Regions from separate parts of the Solibacillus sp. FSL R7-0668 genome, predicted to be linked through region 3. Evidence: riboswitches for the same ligand, from Rfam matches in the RefSeq annotation. Region 3 holds a riboswitch; each other region holds the start of a gene.
The links. A riboswitch is a leader RNA that binds a small molecule or an ion and turns the genes downstream of it on or off. The one in region 3 is predicted to bind thiamine pyrophosphate.

Region 1 (4,194 bases), 1.8 Mb from region 3:
CATTTGCGAAATGATGACAGCCGGATACATCACTTTTTCGACCGACTTAAAACAAAACATCGCCATCGCAAGAGACACACCTAGTAGAACCGTTATGACAAAACCGATGAAAAATTCGATGGTCGTGGCCTTTAAGTGCACGAAAAATAAGACGTGCCAATTGTCGATGATTGTCTGCAAAACCCCTGTTGGAGCTGGGATAATAAAGCTCGGAACCATCCCTTGCCTCACGAGAACTTCAAAGATAACAAGCATACTCATCAAAAACAGGAGGAATAAAGCGTACTGTTGAAACCATCTGCTAATCCATTTCACTAGAAATCTTCCTTTCTAGCATTCTTCTTAGAGCAATCCCCGTTTCCGAATAACTCATTTCATTCATGCGAGGTCTTGGCAAATTAACAGTGATTTCCTCTATGCTTTTATCTTGATGCAATATGATAATGCGATCGCTTAATAAAATCGCTTCCTCTAAATCATGGGTAATAAAGAGCACCGTTTTCTTTAGTTGCTGCCACATCGACAAGAGCCAAGTTTGCATTTCCTTTTTCGTAAAGGTATCCAACGCGCCAAAGGGTTCATCCAGTAATAGCACCTCTTTGCCTGTTAAAAGCGCTCTTAAAAATGCTGCACGCTGTCTCATGCCACCTGATAATTCCTTTGGATAGGCATGTACATAATCCTTTAAGCCCACCCGCTCCAGCCAGACAATCGCTTGTTCTTTTGTGAGCATAGCATTGTTTTGAATTTCTGCTGCAATCATGACATTTTCCAAAATGGTGCGCCATGGTAAGAGCAAATCCTTTTGTGGCATAAACCCAACATCACCCGGGGCTATTTGGCGATTATCCATCAGAATTTGCCCCTCATCTGGTGTCAGTAGTCCCGTCATCAATTTAAAAATAGTGCTTTTCCCTGTCCCACTTCTACCAATGATTGATACGAATTCTCCCTGCTTGATATCCAAATTCAGATTCGTGAAGACAGGCGGGGCGTCCTGCTCAAAAGCATAGGTTACGTGCTGTATGCTAATTACCATTTTTATCACCTACTCAACCAAACTAAATCGGCCAATCCTGTTTGTGATAGTTCATATCCCAAAATAAATACTCGTACTTCGATGTCATTTGGAAATGCTTTTCTAATTGGGCAAGCTCTCGTTCAGGCTTGCCATCCGCTAGTTCGTCCATGACATCAATTAACCATTTTGCACCATTGCCAAATTCCTCTGAATCATAGGTTTTAATCCATTTCGCATAAGGGTTATTCGCTAAATCATGACCGTACTGCGCTCTTAACAGCTTGCCAATTTCCCAATAATCCCATGCACAAGGTAAAAGACATGCTACTACTTCTGCTAAACTACCGCTCTGTGCAGCATTTAACATATAATTTGTATAGGCTAGGTTGGCAGGTGTTGGCTCAGTCGCCTCTAAATCTTGCGCCGTAATCCCAAATTCAGCTGCAAATTGGCGATGCAAATCCATTTCAAAATGGAGGGTGTCATTTAAGATGGCTGCAAATTTCGCCATCATGTCAAGATCTGTCGATTTCACAGAGGCAATAGCGAATAGCTTGGCATACTCCATTAAATACACATAATCTTGCTTCATGTATTGGATAAATTGCTCCTTATCAAGTGTCCCCTTTCCAAGCTCCTGTACAAATGGGTGTTGATGATTCGCCTCCCAAATAGGCTGTACATTTCTAAAAAGTCGATCTGTAAATTTTTCTGTTTTTACTTGCATGATGTGTTCCTCCTTATTCTTAACCAATAATTATCAAAATAAAAACCACTTCCTCAAATCGGAAATGGTTTCGTTGCATATGTGATCTATCCATACACGCGAAACTACTTCCCTACGCTAGTCCTAACTAGATCCGGTTCAAAGGGTGCTTCTCAGCCAATGGCGCCCCCAGTAGTTTAACAATCTATTCAATTTCTTAGACAAATAAAAAACCCACTCATTTTCGTGAGTGGGGAATGTATACGTATCCTATCAACATGCCTCACTTCCCTACGCTAGTCCTAACTAGATCCGGTTCAAAGGGTGCTTCTCAGCCAAATGGCGCCCCTAGTGTTATCAGTGCTATTTAATTTATCTCTATCATATCATGGTGTTTATTTTATGCAAGTTGTTTTGAAAAAATAGTACTTTTTTCCATGATGTTATTACTCGCGATGGTAGTCGTTATAGACATCTCTTTTCGAAAGCCCGCGCAATTTCGCGACTTCTTTAATTGCCTCTTTAGAAGATACTTGAGTTTCTTCTATTATATAGTTTACATGTTGCTCTAATGTCAGGTCTGTCCAATAATTGTCTTCTTCTTCAATTTCACCCGAGGTATTCCCTTCAACAACGACACAAAACTCACCGCGAATTTCATTGGTGCTTGCCCATTCAATGGCTTCTTCGATCGAACCACGTAAAAATTCTTCAAATTTCTTCGTTAATTCCCGCGCTAATGTTATTTGACGATTGCCAAGAACAAGATGCAAATCCTTTAATGTCTCTTTTAAACGATGCGGTGCTTCATAAAATAAAAGTGTTTCTTCTCGCTTGCTTAATTTTTCAAGCTGTTCACGACGGTCCTTTTTATTACGATTTAAAAAACCAAAGAAATAAAAGGGCTGCGGTGTAATCCCTGATGCAATCAGTGCGGTTAATGCAGCATTCGCTCCTGGGATGGGGACAACAGCAAAATCTTCTGCAATTGCCTTTGCTGCAATATCTGCTCCTGGATCTGATATACAAGGCAATCCTGCATCACTAACAAGCGCGACCGATTTCCCTTCACGCAAAAGTGCTAATAATTTTTCGCCACCTACTTCTAAGTTATGCTCATGATAACTTATTAGCGGCGTTTGAATATCAAAATAGTTACAAAGTTTTCTCGTATTACGTGTATCCTCTGCTGCAATGATATCCACTTCTTTTAAAATACGTAGTGCACGCATTGTCATATCTTCTAAATTGCCAATCGGCGTTGCCACTAAATATAAGCAACTACCCTGTTCATGCTGGCTACTTTTCTGCGATTTCATCATGCACCCTCCTCATATATTCGAGCTTTTTTGCCCGTGTTAATTGTTTAAAGGCATATTCTGCTGACATTGCTTGCTGTTTCGTATCAAATGTTTCATAGTACACACATTTTACCGGGCCACGTGCACGTGTATATTTCGCACCCTTGCCTGCATTATGCGCGGTTATTCGCTTTTCTAAATTATTCGTATACCCCGCATACAGCGAGGCATCCCTACATTCCAGCACATAAAAATAATGCTCAGTTTTCGTCGCCATATAATAACGCCCTCACTTCTGGCGTGTATTCATTATTGTCTTCATATACATAAAGCGGAGGTAACACTTTCAAATCGGGCTTACCATCTTTCATTGCCTCAATCAACAGTGTATTCGCTTCCTTACCACGCTTCGGATAGACAAATTGAATACGTTTTGGTTCTAATCGATTGGCACGCATGGCCATTATGATATCTATTAAACGTCCTGGTCGATGTACAAATGCCACCTTCCCGCCTTGCTTTAATAAGCGACTGGAGGCTTCTACTGCCTGCTCTAATGTTAAATGAATTTCGTGTCGCGCAATCGCATAATGCTCACTCGTATTTTTTTCACTTAGTTCATGTGCTAAAAAGTACGGTGGGTTACAAGTCACCACGTCATATTTTTCAATGCCTAATGTTTTCGGAGCGTCGTTCACATCACCGAGCTGCATCTCAATTTGGTGTTCTAGTTGATTGTAGGCAATACTGCGCGTCGCCATATCATGTAGCCGCGGCTGCAATTCAACCCCGGTAATTTTTGCCTTCGTTCTGGCACTTAAAAATAATGGAATTACCCCATTGCCGGAACAGAGATCAACAATATGCCCTTTATTTTTTGGAATTTGCACGAAACGCGCCAATAATACCGCATCTAATGAAAAAGAAAAAACAGATGGACTTTGAATAATCCGCAAGTTTTCTGCAAGTAAATAGTCTAAGCGCTCATCCTCTTTTAACCATTTTTCCACTATTATATCCTCCATAAATACATCTTCCATTAACAAGGAGGTGTCCCAGAAATATTTCTCGGACACCCCCTTCGTTAACCATTTTGTTTATTTAAAAATGATAGACAGAACAAACAATCTTCACCTTTACGTGAGCCCCCGAAATGCACATGACAG
Region 2 (4,194 bases), 1.6 Mb from region 3:
CTTCATCCCATTCACCTTCTATTTCTGTAAACATCGCGGTCGTTCGATTTGGTAATCCTGATTCTCGAATAATTTTTACGACCTCGGCTACTTCCTGTGCAAGCTCATTGCCTACACCAAAAGGCGCAATCGCAACTGCTATTAATGTATTCATCGATTAAATCTCCTCAATTTCAAATGGATTGTTTGCGATTTCTTCAGGTGTTGCTTTATATAATTCATCTAAAAACTGTACTTGGAAGCTACCAGGGCCATCCACCTTCAGCTCCGCGCGTTTTGCGGCTACATTGTATACCGCAGTCGCCGTAAGTGCCGCAATAAATGGGGATGATGCTGTTGCGTACACCGCGACAACGCCACCTAGCGAGCAGCCTGCACCTGTAATTTTCTCCATAAAATGCGAACCTCCATAGGAAATTGCCATCAACTTACCATCTGTTATCAAATCCGTTTCACCAGACACTGCAACAGCGCCACCTGTCCACTTCGCAAGTGCAATCGCGGCTGTTTTCGCGGCATTGACCGAATCCGTAGAATCTACACCTCGCACATTGGATTCAGCTGTTCCCCCGTCTAGCTCCCATAAGCCTGCTAGTGCAATGATTTCAGAAGCATTTCCTCGGATAATGGTTGGTTTATAGTCCTTAAATTGTTGTAATAGCTGCGTCCGAAGAGAGCCAATCCCCACCGCAACAGGGTCTAACACCCATGGCTTACCCGTTTCGTGCAATACCTTTGCGGCACAGGGTAACGTTTCCTCATAAATCGGAAATAATGTGCCGACATTGATATAAGTTGCTCCACCTGCACCCGCTAAAAACTCGGCTTCATCTGGTAAGTACACCATCGCGGCAGATCCCCCAACAGCAAGCTGCGCATTTGCCACAAAATTAATGGTCACCGTATTCGTAATTGAACCTGCCATTGGATTTGTTCGTTTTACCGTTTCAACTGCCTGTATCATTTCACTTTGAATCGCTTGCTTACTCACCATTTTACCTTCACCCTTCTATTTGAATTCTTCCTTCAAATGAATAGATATTAAGACTGGGGTTTTATATTTGAGTTCATTAGAACAAAAAAAAGTGCTCTCCTATTCAATAAAAATAAATAGGAAAGCACAATTCAGCTATTGCTTAAAAATATAATGAATCGCTTCCCTACACCAGTGTTAACTGACAGGTTCAAAGAGTCAGGTTTTAACCTTCTCAACTCCAAAGAGTCCCCCCGCAATAATGCTATTCAATTTTATCCCATACTATCAACTGCTACTTTGGATGTCAATGGTGGATTCGTCACTTTTCGATTACTCTTTTTTCGCCAAAACTAATTCACATATACAATTATCAAACTGCTCTGCTAGTTCAGCATTGATTTGATTCGTTATATTTCCCAATGTTTCAACATGTAAATAGTCTTTTTTCACCGCAAAGTAAATCGATATCCACATTCTTCTTCCCGTACGAGTCACATCATAAAAGACGGCATGTAAATCGGTGTCTTGTAATACATTTTCACTAATCTCTTTTACTTTCTCCATCACTTCTTTTTCAGGCGAGAATAAAAATACGTCTTTAATTGCACGTACTAGCATTTTTAAAGCTTCCGGCAGCATAAATAAAATAATGAATACCGCAATAATTTGGTCAAAATAAGGTGAAATAAAGGCTAGCTTTGTCCCTTCTAAGAACGTAGAGGCAAAGAAGGCAACACCCATCCCAATACTGTATACGACATCAATTTTCCAACCATAAATCTCTAAATTAATAATTGGTGAAGACAATGAGCGATTAATGCGCATCATAAAATAAAGTACCGCTAAACTGGCAATTGCAATTATAAATTGGAAAATTGACACCAGCTTACCATCAACAATATTTCCTCCAGATAATGCAATTTCTACACTATTCGCAGACAGCCCCAATGTTACCGCGAGAAGCATAAAGCCCTTAATAATGACTAAAAACGATTCGATTTGCCCATAACCAAAAGGATGCTTTTCAGAAACAGGTCGATGAAACAAAGGGATTAAAAATAAAGTCAAACCAATCATTAATAATTCGGATGCATCATAGGCAGCATCCATCAGCACAGACTGTGATTTCGTATAAATCGCAATCATAAATTCAAAAATCACAAAAAACAAACCTGTACTCAGGGATATCCATAATATCTTTCTTTCTAATTTTTGTTGCTTTGACATTTTCCCAAATCCTATCTTCACTTTTCTATTTATTATACAGGACCTGGCTGTGTGCAGGGGAGAATTTGCATTTGGGGTAGATATGATTATAGTAAAAGGCTATGCGATTTTTGATACGTGTCCAAACGTTCATTTCGGTGCTTTATCTTTTATTTTTCTATTACTAAGCAATACTGTTGTTTATAGTTTTCATCGTTCCAATTGTACAGTTGTAACAGATAACCTAGCGTTAACTCGTTATAAGTGAGCCTACTATATGGGATATTTTGCGCATCATCACCAATCCATACTCGCCACAGCTCGATTATTTGATCTACTTTTATATTGCTCGTTAAGTAATCTAATAATTGCTTTGCTCTTGATTCTGAATAGCTAAAATCTACTTGATAGATGAATGGATAGTTTGTATATTCGCTTACATTATAGTAACAGTCCTTTGTAATCGTTAACTCATTTAGATCCTCTTCATTTTCAGCAATTAGTACTTGAGCATTCGGGTCCATCTTCTCCCAGGGCATCAACTCATGAGGTTTTATTTTTAATTCAATAGCTTCTTTCACTGTAATATGCTTTTCCTTGGACTCTATTTTAGGCATTTCAAAATTTGTTGCGATGAATGAACACGAGCTCATAATAACCTCCGAAATTTATGTTTGAGAATATCGATATAATACCATTCTTAAAACGTTATCAATTTCATCCTTGTGGTGTCGTTGCAAAAATCGCTAAGACCGTGATTGTACGAGAAGAAGCGATGATTCATACCATTTATTCACCCTTCTCGAATGGCATTATGGAAGGCACAAATAATAAAATTAAACTCATCAAAAGACGTGGATTTGGTTATCGAAATGATGCCCATCTGTTCCTTCGATTACGATTGGAAACAGGGCATTGATTTTGTCATCCCCGACTTATGGTGATGAGCCAAAAAAGGCTATTTTTGCAAGTTATAAACGACTGTTAGAAATCTTGAAATTACACACTACAGAATAAAATATCGTATTGAAATCTCAGAAGTACTCGGTGTTCATACAACCTCACATAATCAGAATGGCAGAATTCCTGAAGATATCATTTTTCTTTTAAAGGAACTACGAAATGCCGTTGCACATAATGGTGTCGTGTTTGATTGCCGCTTCAAAAAAACAACCCCCCCTGGTCGCTTAACTGCCTATATCGAAAGTGAGACTAAAATAGCTAACATTACATTTAACACCATCATAGATTACTTTATTTTAATGATAATAATCTTAAAAAAATTAGAAACGCCTAAACGAGAACTGCAAAAACTTCTTCGTGATTTAGAGAATCATTCTGAGCATTTAAGATCTCAAATCCCTGTATCAGTACATTCATCAATAATGGGTTCTGATTTTAGGAAAAAGCTAACAAAAACAAAAAGTTATATCTAACATTTCTACCTTGTAGTACTACATCGATGTATGCTAAAATATAATTAACTAATAGCGGTGCACTGCTTCGGCTTGCACTTAAGGGAACCAGATGCGTCTGGTTCTCTTTTATTTTATTGATTCACTTCCCCATAAACCTCATGCATCATATCTTCCATGATGTACGTTTTAAACTCATCATTCTCCAGTATTTTCATAAAGAAGTCTTGGTTGCTGCTCATACGGTCGATGACGAAATCCATGAATGTTTTTTCGAAAGCGAATTTAAAGTTTTCTTTTGTATTGTTTGCTGCTTTCTGGCGAAGGTCTTCGTCATTCAGCATATCCTCTTTCACTTGCTCACGTGATAAGAAATCAGTTTCTGTGAATTGTGTGCCAAAACGGTCATTCAACTTCTCTAAAATCGTTGATAAACGCACCTTTTCATCTTCCACCGCACCACCAGCACCGTGCTTTTGTGGGTCAAGCTCCACGCCACCTGTTTTCTCCAGCTCGATGCTACCTTCAAAAACTTTTTGATTGCGATAGTATTCAAGGGCGACATCATCTGCTAGATATACGTCCTTATCCTCTTTA
Region 3 (4,194 bases):
CATCACAATTACATCGCGTCCATCGGAGAGCATTGCTGCAATTGCTACTCTTCGCTTTTGCCCATGACTAACAGCAAATGGGTGAGCCCTAGCAAGAGGGGTTAAATTTAGTCGATTTAACATATTAGTGACATCCTTTTTGCCACCAAATGCTACTTCATCTTGCACATTATTTGTCAAAAATAAAAACTCCGGTGACTGGGGGACATACCCTAAACGTTTTGGCTGAATCGATCCGCTTGAGGGGATTAATTGGCATAAAGCTTTTAATAATGTAGACTTCCCACTACCATTGGGTCCAGCTAAAACAGTTATTTCCCCACGATTTAAGACAAAAGAAAGTTCTTGAAGATACGGCTTAGAACGGATGTTACTTGCTTGGAAAGATACATCTGCCTGCATGGAACTATTCCGTTTTTGCAATGGGGGAGCTTCCTCGCTTTTATTTAACGGGATGTTGCGTTCAAAAAAGTTCCCCCATAACTCTAACCGATGTTCAATTGCTACAATCGTAATATTTCGTTTTTCTTGTAGTTGATCCAACCATTCTACGTATTTTTGTGCAGTGTAAGGATCTAAGTGGGCAAGAGGTTCGTCTAACAATAAAACCTCGGGCTCCATAATGAGTGCACATGCGGTGGCAATTCGCTGCTTTTGTCCACCCGACAGCTTTTGAATAATTGCATGACGAAATTCGCTTAAGTCTGTCAAATCCAATATTTCACGTATGCGAGCATCCATTTCTTTTCTTGGTACATGTAAGTTTTCCAGAGTAAATGCAAGCTCTTCCTCTACCGTTTGCATGCAAAATTGTGCATCAGGATCTTGAAAAACAGTAGCAATCTGGTGATTAATTTCCCCGGGGATATAAGAAAGGCTGTCTTTGCCGAACAGCTCTATGAAACCATTTAAAATGCCATCACAATTGTCTGGATAGAGCCTATTGCATAAATAGAGGAATGTTGATTTTCCACAGCCGCTTGGACCTGTAATGACAACACGCTCCCCACGTCGAATAGATAACGAAAGATTCTCGAGTATTGGCTGTTCTTCGTCTGGATAAAAGAATGTTACATTGTGAAAGCAAATCACATTATGCATGTGATTCCCCCTTTTTCGAACTTGAAATGGCATAACCTCGGAGTGAACCGGTAGCGAGTAAGCCATCTGATAACACTTTTCCACCGACACCCGCAATGAGAGCGCCACTTGCTATGCGAAGCCCTAACATTAGCGCTACATAACCTGTGCTATACACGACAAATCCACCTAAAAAGTATCCATATACAAAGCTGAAAACGGCTGAGCCAATTCCAGCCAACATTAATACCCATAAATCAAAGCGTTTGTAACGTGTTGCGGCAAAAACAGCTTCTGCCCCTAAGCCTTGAATAACACCTGAAAGAATTAAACGTGGACCAACTGCATTGCCCAATAAAACCTCGATTGTTGCAGCGATTGTTTCAGAAACGACTGCTGCACCAGGTTTTCGAATAATATACATGCATATAATTGAGACGATAAACCAAATACCAAAAATCCATTCATACGCAATCGGACCGATAAACCCTGCCCAAATATTCCCTGCATGTAAAAACAGTAAATATACAATACCAAACACAACCGAAAATAATGACATCAGTACAATTTCTTTAAGTTTCCATGATTTCAGCATCTTAAAGACCTCCGTGAGAAGGACTATTAATGCTCATTGAAACTGTCATGACAAGATGTTGATGTTCATCTGATCGAGCATGTGTAAACGATTGCTCGTAAAAATCAAACACCTCATGTATGTCTCCGTGAATCCCGCTTGCATAATGCATCGACTCATTGTAAACACCATGTGCTTTTGCTCGATCTATTTCTCTATAAATCACATTCATATAATCAGGATTATTCAACGGATAAAGCGCAAATTGAGATGAAATGTATTGCTTCGTCGTATCGGTATTGGCTACTTCATCGCCTTTATCCAAAAAGACATCCCCTGCAGTATCACCTGGACAACCAGCAGAAAAGGTTCCAGATAATGCTATATGTTCACCCGTTTTAGCTACGTGTAATGTGAGTGCTTTTGCCACATTAAACACATGCACTTGTTTCCCACGAATCACAGTAGATACGTCATCCGTGTGCATCCATACATTTGAAGTATCCGTTTCTTGAAGCGCTTTTGTAATTACCGAAATAAAATCATTGGTCATTGGATAAAGTGAAAAACGAAATCCGACAATAGAGCTTGAACTGCATTGCATAGTAAAAAACCTCCCGAAAAATTGTCATAAAAAAAGACCACATCCGTGAAGATGCAGCCACTTATCCAATTTTAAGCAAACGGAAAGTCACCACACTTCCTCACGCAGGTATTATCCTGATCGAGTTATAAGGGATCGGAGCCATTGCTCGCATCTCAGCCAAAGTGGGCACCCCTAGTGCAGAAAAACGGTATGTAGTTTTTTTATGTGCCATCAGTATAACTTACCAATATTAAGAATGTAAATAAATTTCTAAAATTTCATACTTTTGTCTAAGGGATCATAAAAGATTTTTTGGCCTAACTATGCTTGATTAGATGAGTTGCGGCTTCTATCACACGAATGCCTTTCGCCCTGTTGTACGTGCTGTGTATGGACTGCAACTAACTCCACTTTTAAGGTTTTCATTTTTCCAATAAAGTAAATGAGTACAGGGAAGGCTAATTGTAGCATTGTATTAATATGCGATTCTTTAGTTTTCGAAGTCTAAATACAACTTCTTCAACTTTTTACACATCTATTGTATATTCATGGTATAATACCCTTTATTTTGGATTTTTTTAAAGCTTGATTTTACAATATAAATGCAATACCAAAAGGAGAGTTGAGTTTGAATTATTTCACAATATACGCTTCTAAGAATAATATTGACGATATTGGAAATGAGATTTTAGCTGTTTTCGCAAAAGGCTTTCGAATTAAGAGTACTGAAAAGGAATACAAAATTCAGTCCAAAGGGTTTTTTAACAAAGATAAGATGACGATACGGGTTAGTTCAGAAGATACAGACCCAGATTATTTCGAGAAAAATATACCCGGGATGATGGGTTTTTATGATGAAATCCCATTTGAAGATGAGCACCTTAAAGGACGAGTTTTAACGCAAATATCTGTGTTAAATACGATGATTGCAATTGAAGTGGAGAAAGATATGAATGAAGCTCAACTGCAGTTATTTACGAATCTACTCTCAAAAATAGGTGGGATTGGCTTTTTACCAAACGGTATGTTGTTAGATCAACAAGGTCTTGTTATTGTTTATCCTGATGGGAAGTCAGGACCTGCTAATTTCAGACCTCATAGTTGTACGAGAAAGATAATGGGATCTGAAGTTACCTCAGAAGAAGGGGAGCAAAGAAAAAACAAATCAATTAATTATTTAAGAGAACATGAAATCCCTTTTATTCCATCACTACCACAGCTCCTACCACTAGCACAATATCAGTTTAAGACTCAGGAACATATCGCTAAAAGAGCTGTAGCGTTGTTAATTGTTATTCAATATGCTTGTGATGTCAATCAAGGAGGAGATATACATAAATCGAAAGACTTCTTTATGACGATGTTGCAAAAATATGGAGTGGAAGATTATCTTACGGACAATGAACGAAACTTTTTACAAGTAGAAGAACCGAGTGAGCAAGAAGCAAGTAATATTTCTTGGCAATATGAAGCCTACTGGGTACTTATTTGGGCGTTAGGGCTTGTTGATACACTCGATTTTCCAGATGATATTTGCAACTGCCAATATGCAATCCAGGTTGTTTCAAGCTGTGAATCATTCGAGCAATTTTATAGCACAACTACAATGCTTAACAAGGAAAAGATATTAGATGAAGCAGACAAAATTTATCGATTGCACTGGGCTTGTGTAAATAGTCGAATACAAGGACAAGAAGCTCCAGCAAATATGAATGAAAGCATTGTCATAGAAAGACGTAGAGGATTGTTTTGGATAATAGGGCATCGAGATGAAGAATGGGATTATATTTCAATGGATACTTGATTAAAGATATTAAAGAGGTCACTAAGATTACTGGTTGCTTTCTTGCTTAATTTTAAAGATATAAGATTTAGGAACGATTCAAATAAAGATGGTTTTGAGCGGGCTTTAATGCAATTTCAATTGATTTGAGTATTAACGTGATTGGTAGAA

Region 1: linked by a shared signal. The riboswitch ahead of tenA (thiaminase II) and the one ahead of MKX47_RS08890 (YkoF family thiamine/hydroxymethylpyrimidine-binding protein) in region 3 are both predicted to bind thiamine pyrophosphate.
Region 2: linked by a shared signal. The riboswitch ahead of thiM (hydroxyethylthiazole kinase) and the one ahead of MKX47_RS08890 (YkoF family thiamine/hydroxymethylpyrimidine-binding protein) in region 3 are both predicted to bind thiamine pyrophosphate.

What each region holds. Positions count from the first base shown of each region.
Region 1 covers NZ_JBBOUU010000001.1:68,537-72,730, reverse strand. The annotation lists gene MKX47_RS00330 (ABC transporter permease) at 1-219, opposite strand, end outside; gene MKX47_RS00325 (ABC transporter ATP-binding protein) at 302-1,039, opposite strand; gene tenA (thiaminase II) at 1,062-1,748, opposite strand; TPP riboswitch at 1,841-1,928, opposite strand; TPP riboswitch at 1,999-2,087, opposite strand; gene rsmI (16S rRNA (cytidine(1402)-2'-O)-methyltransferase) at 2,174-3,046, opposite strand; gene MKX47_RS00310 (GIY-YIG nuclease family protein) at 3,027-3,305, opposite strand; gene MKX47_RS00305 (tRNA1(Val) (adenine(37)-N6)-methyltransferase) at 3,289-4,038, opposite strand; gene yabA (DNA replication initiation control protein YabA) at 4,113-4,194, opposite strand, start outside.
Region 2 covers NZ_JBBOUU010000001.1:3,428,659-3,432,852, forward strand. The annotation lists gene MKX47_RS17170 (MTH1187 family thiamine-binding protein) at 1-154, opposite strand, end outside; gene thiM (hydroxyethylthiazole kinase) at 158-994, opposite strand; TPP riboswitch at 1,140-1,239, opposite strand; gene MKX47_RS17180 (cation transporter) at 1,307-2,203, opposite strand; gene MKX47_RS17185 (magnesium transporter) at 2,353-2,835, opposite strand; partial or broken gene MKX47_RS17190 (transposase) at 2,880-3,101, shown strand; gene MKX47_RS17195 (type I restriction endonuclease subunit R) at 3,732-4,194, opposite strand, start outside.
Region 3 covers NZ_JBBOUU010000001.1:1,834,203-1,838,396, forward strand. The annotation lists gene MKX47_RS08880 (ABC transporter ATP-binding protein) at 1-1,101, opposite strand, end outside; gene MKX47_RS08885 (ECF transporter S component) at 1,094-1,675, opposite strand; gene MKX47_RS08890 (YkoF family thiamine/hydroxymethylpyrimidine-binding protein) at 1,677-2,258, opposite strand; TPP riboswitch at 2,339-2,444, opposite strand; gene MKX47_RS08895 (DUF4272 domain-containing protein) at 2,869-4,044, shown strand.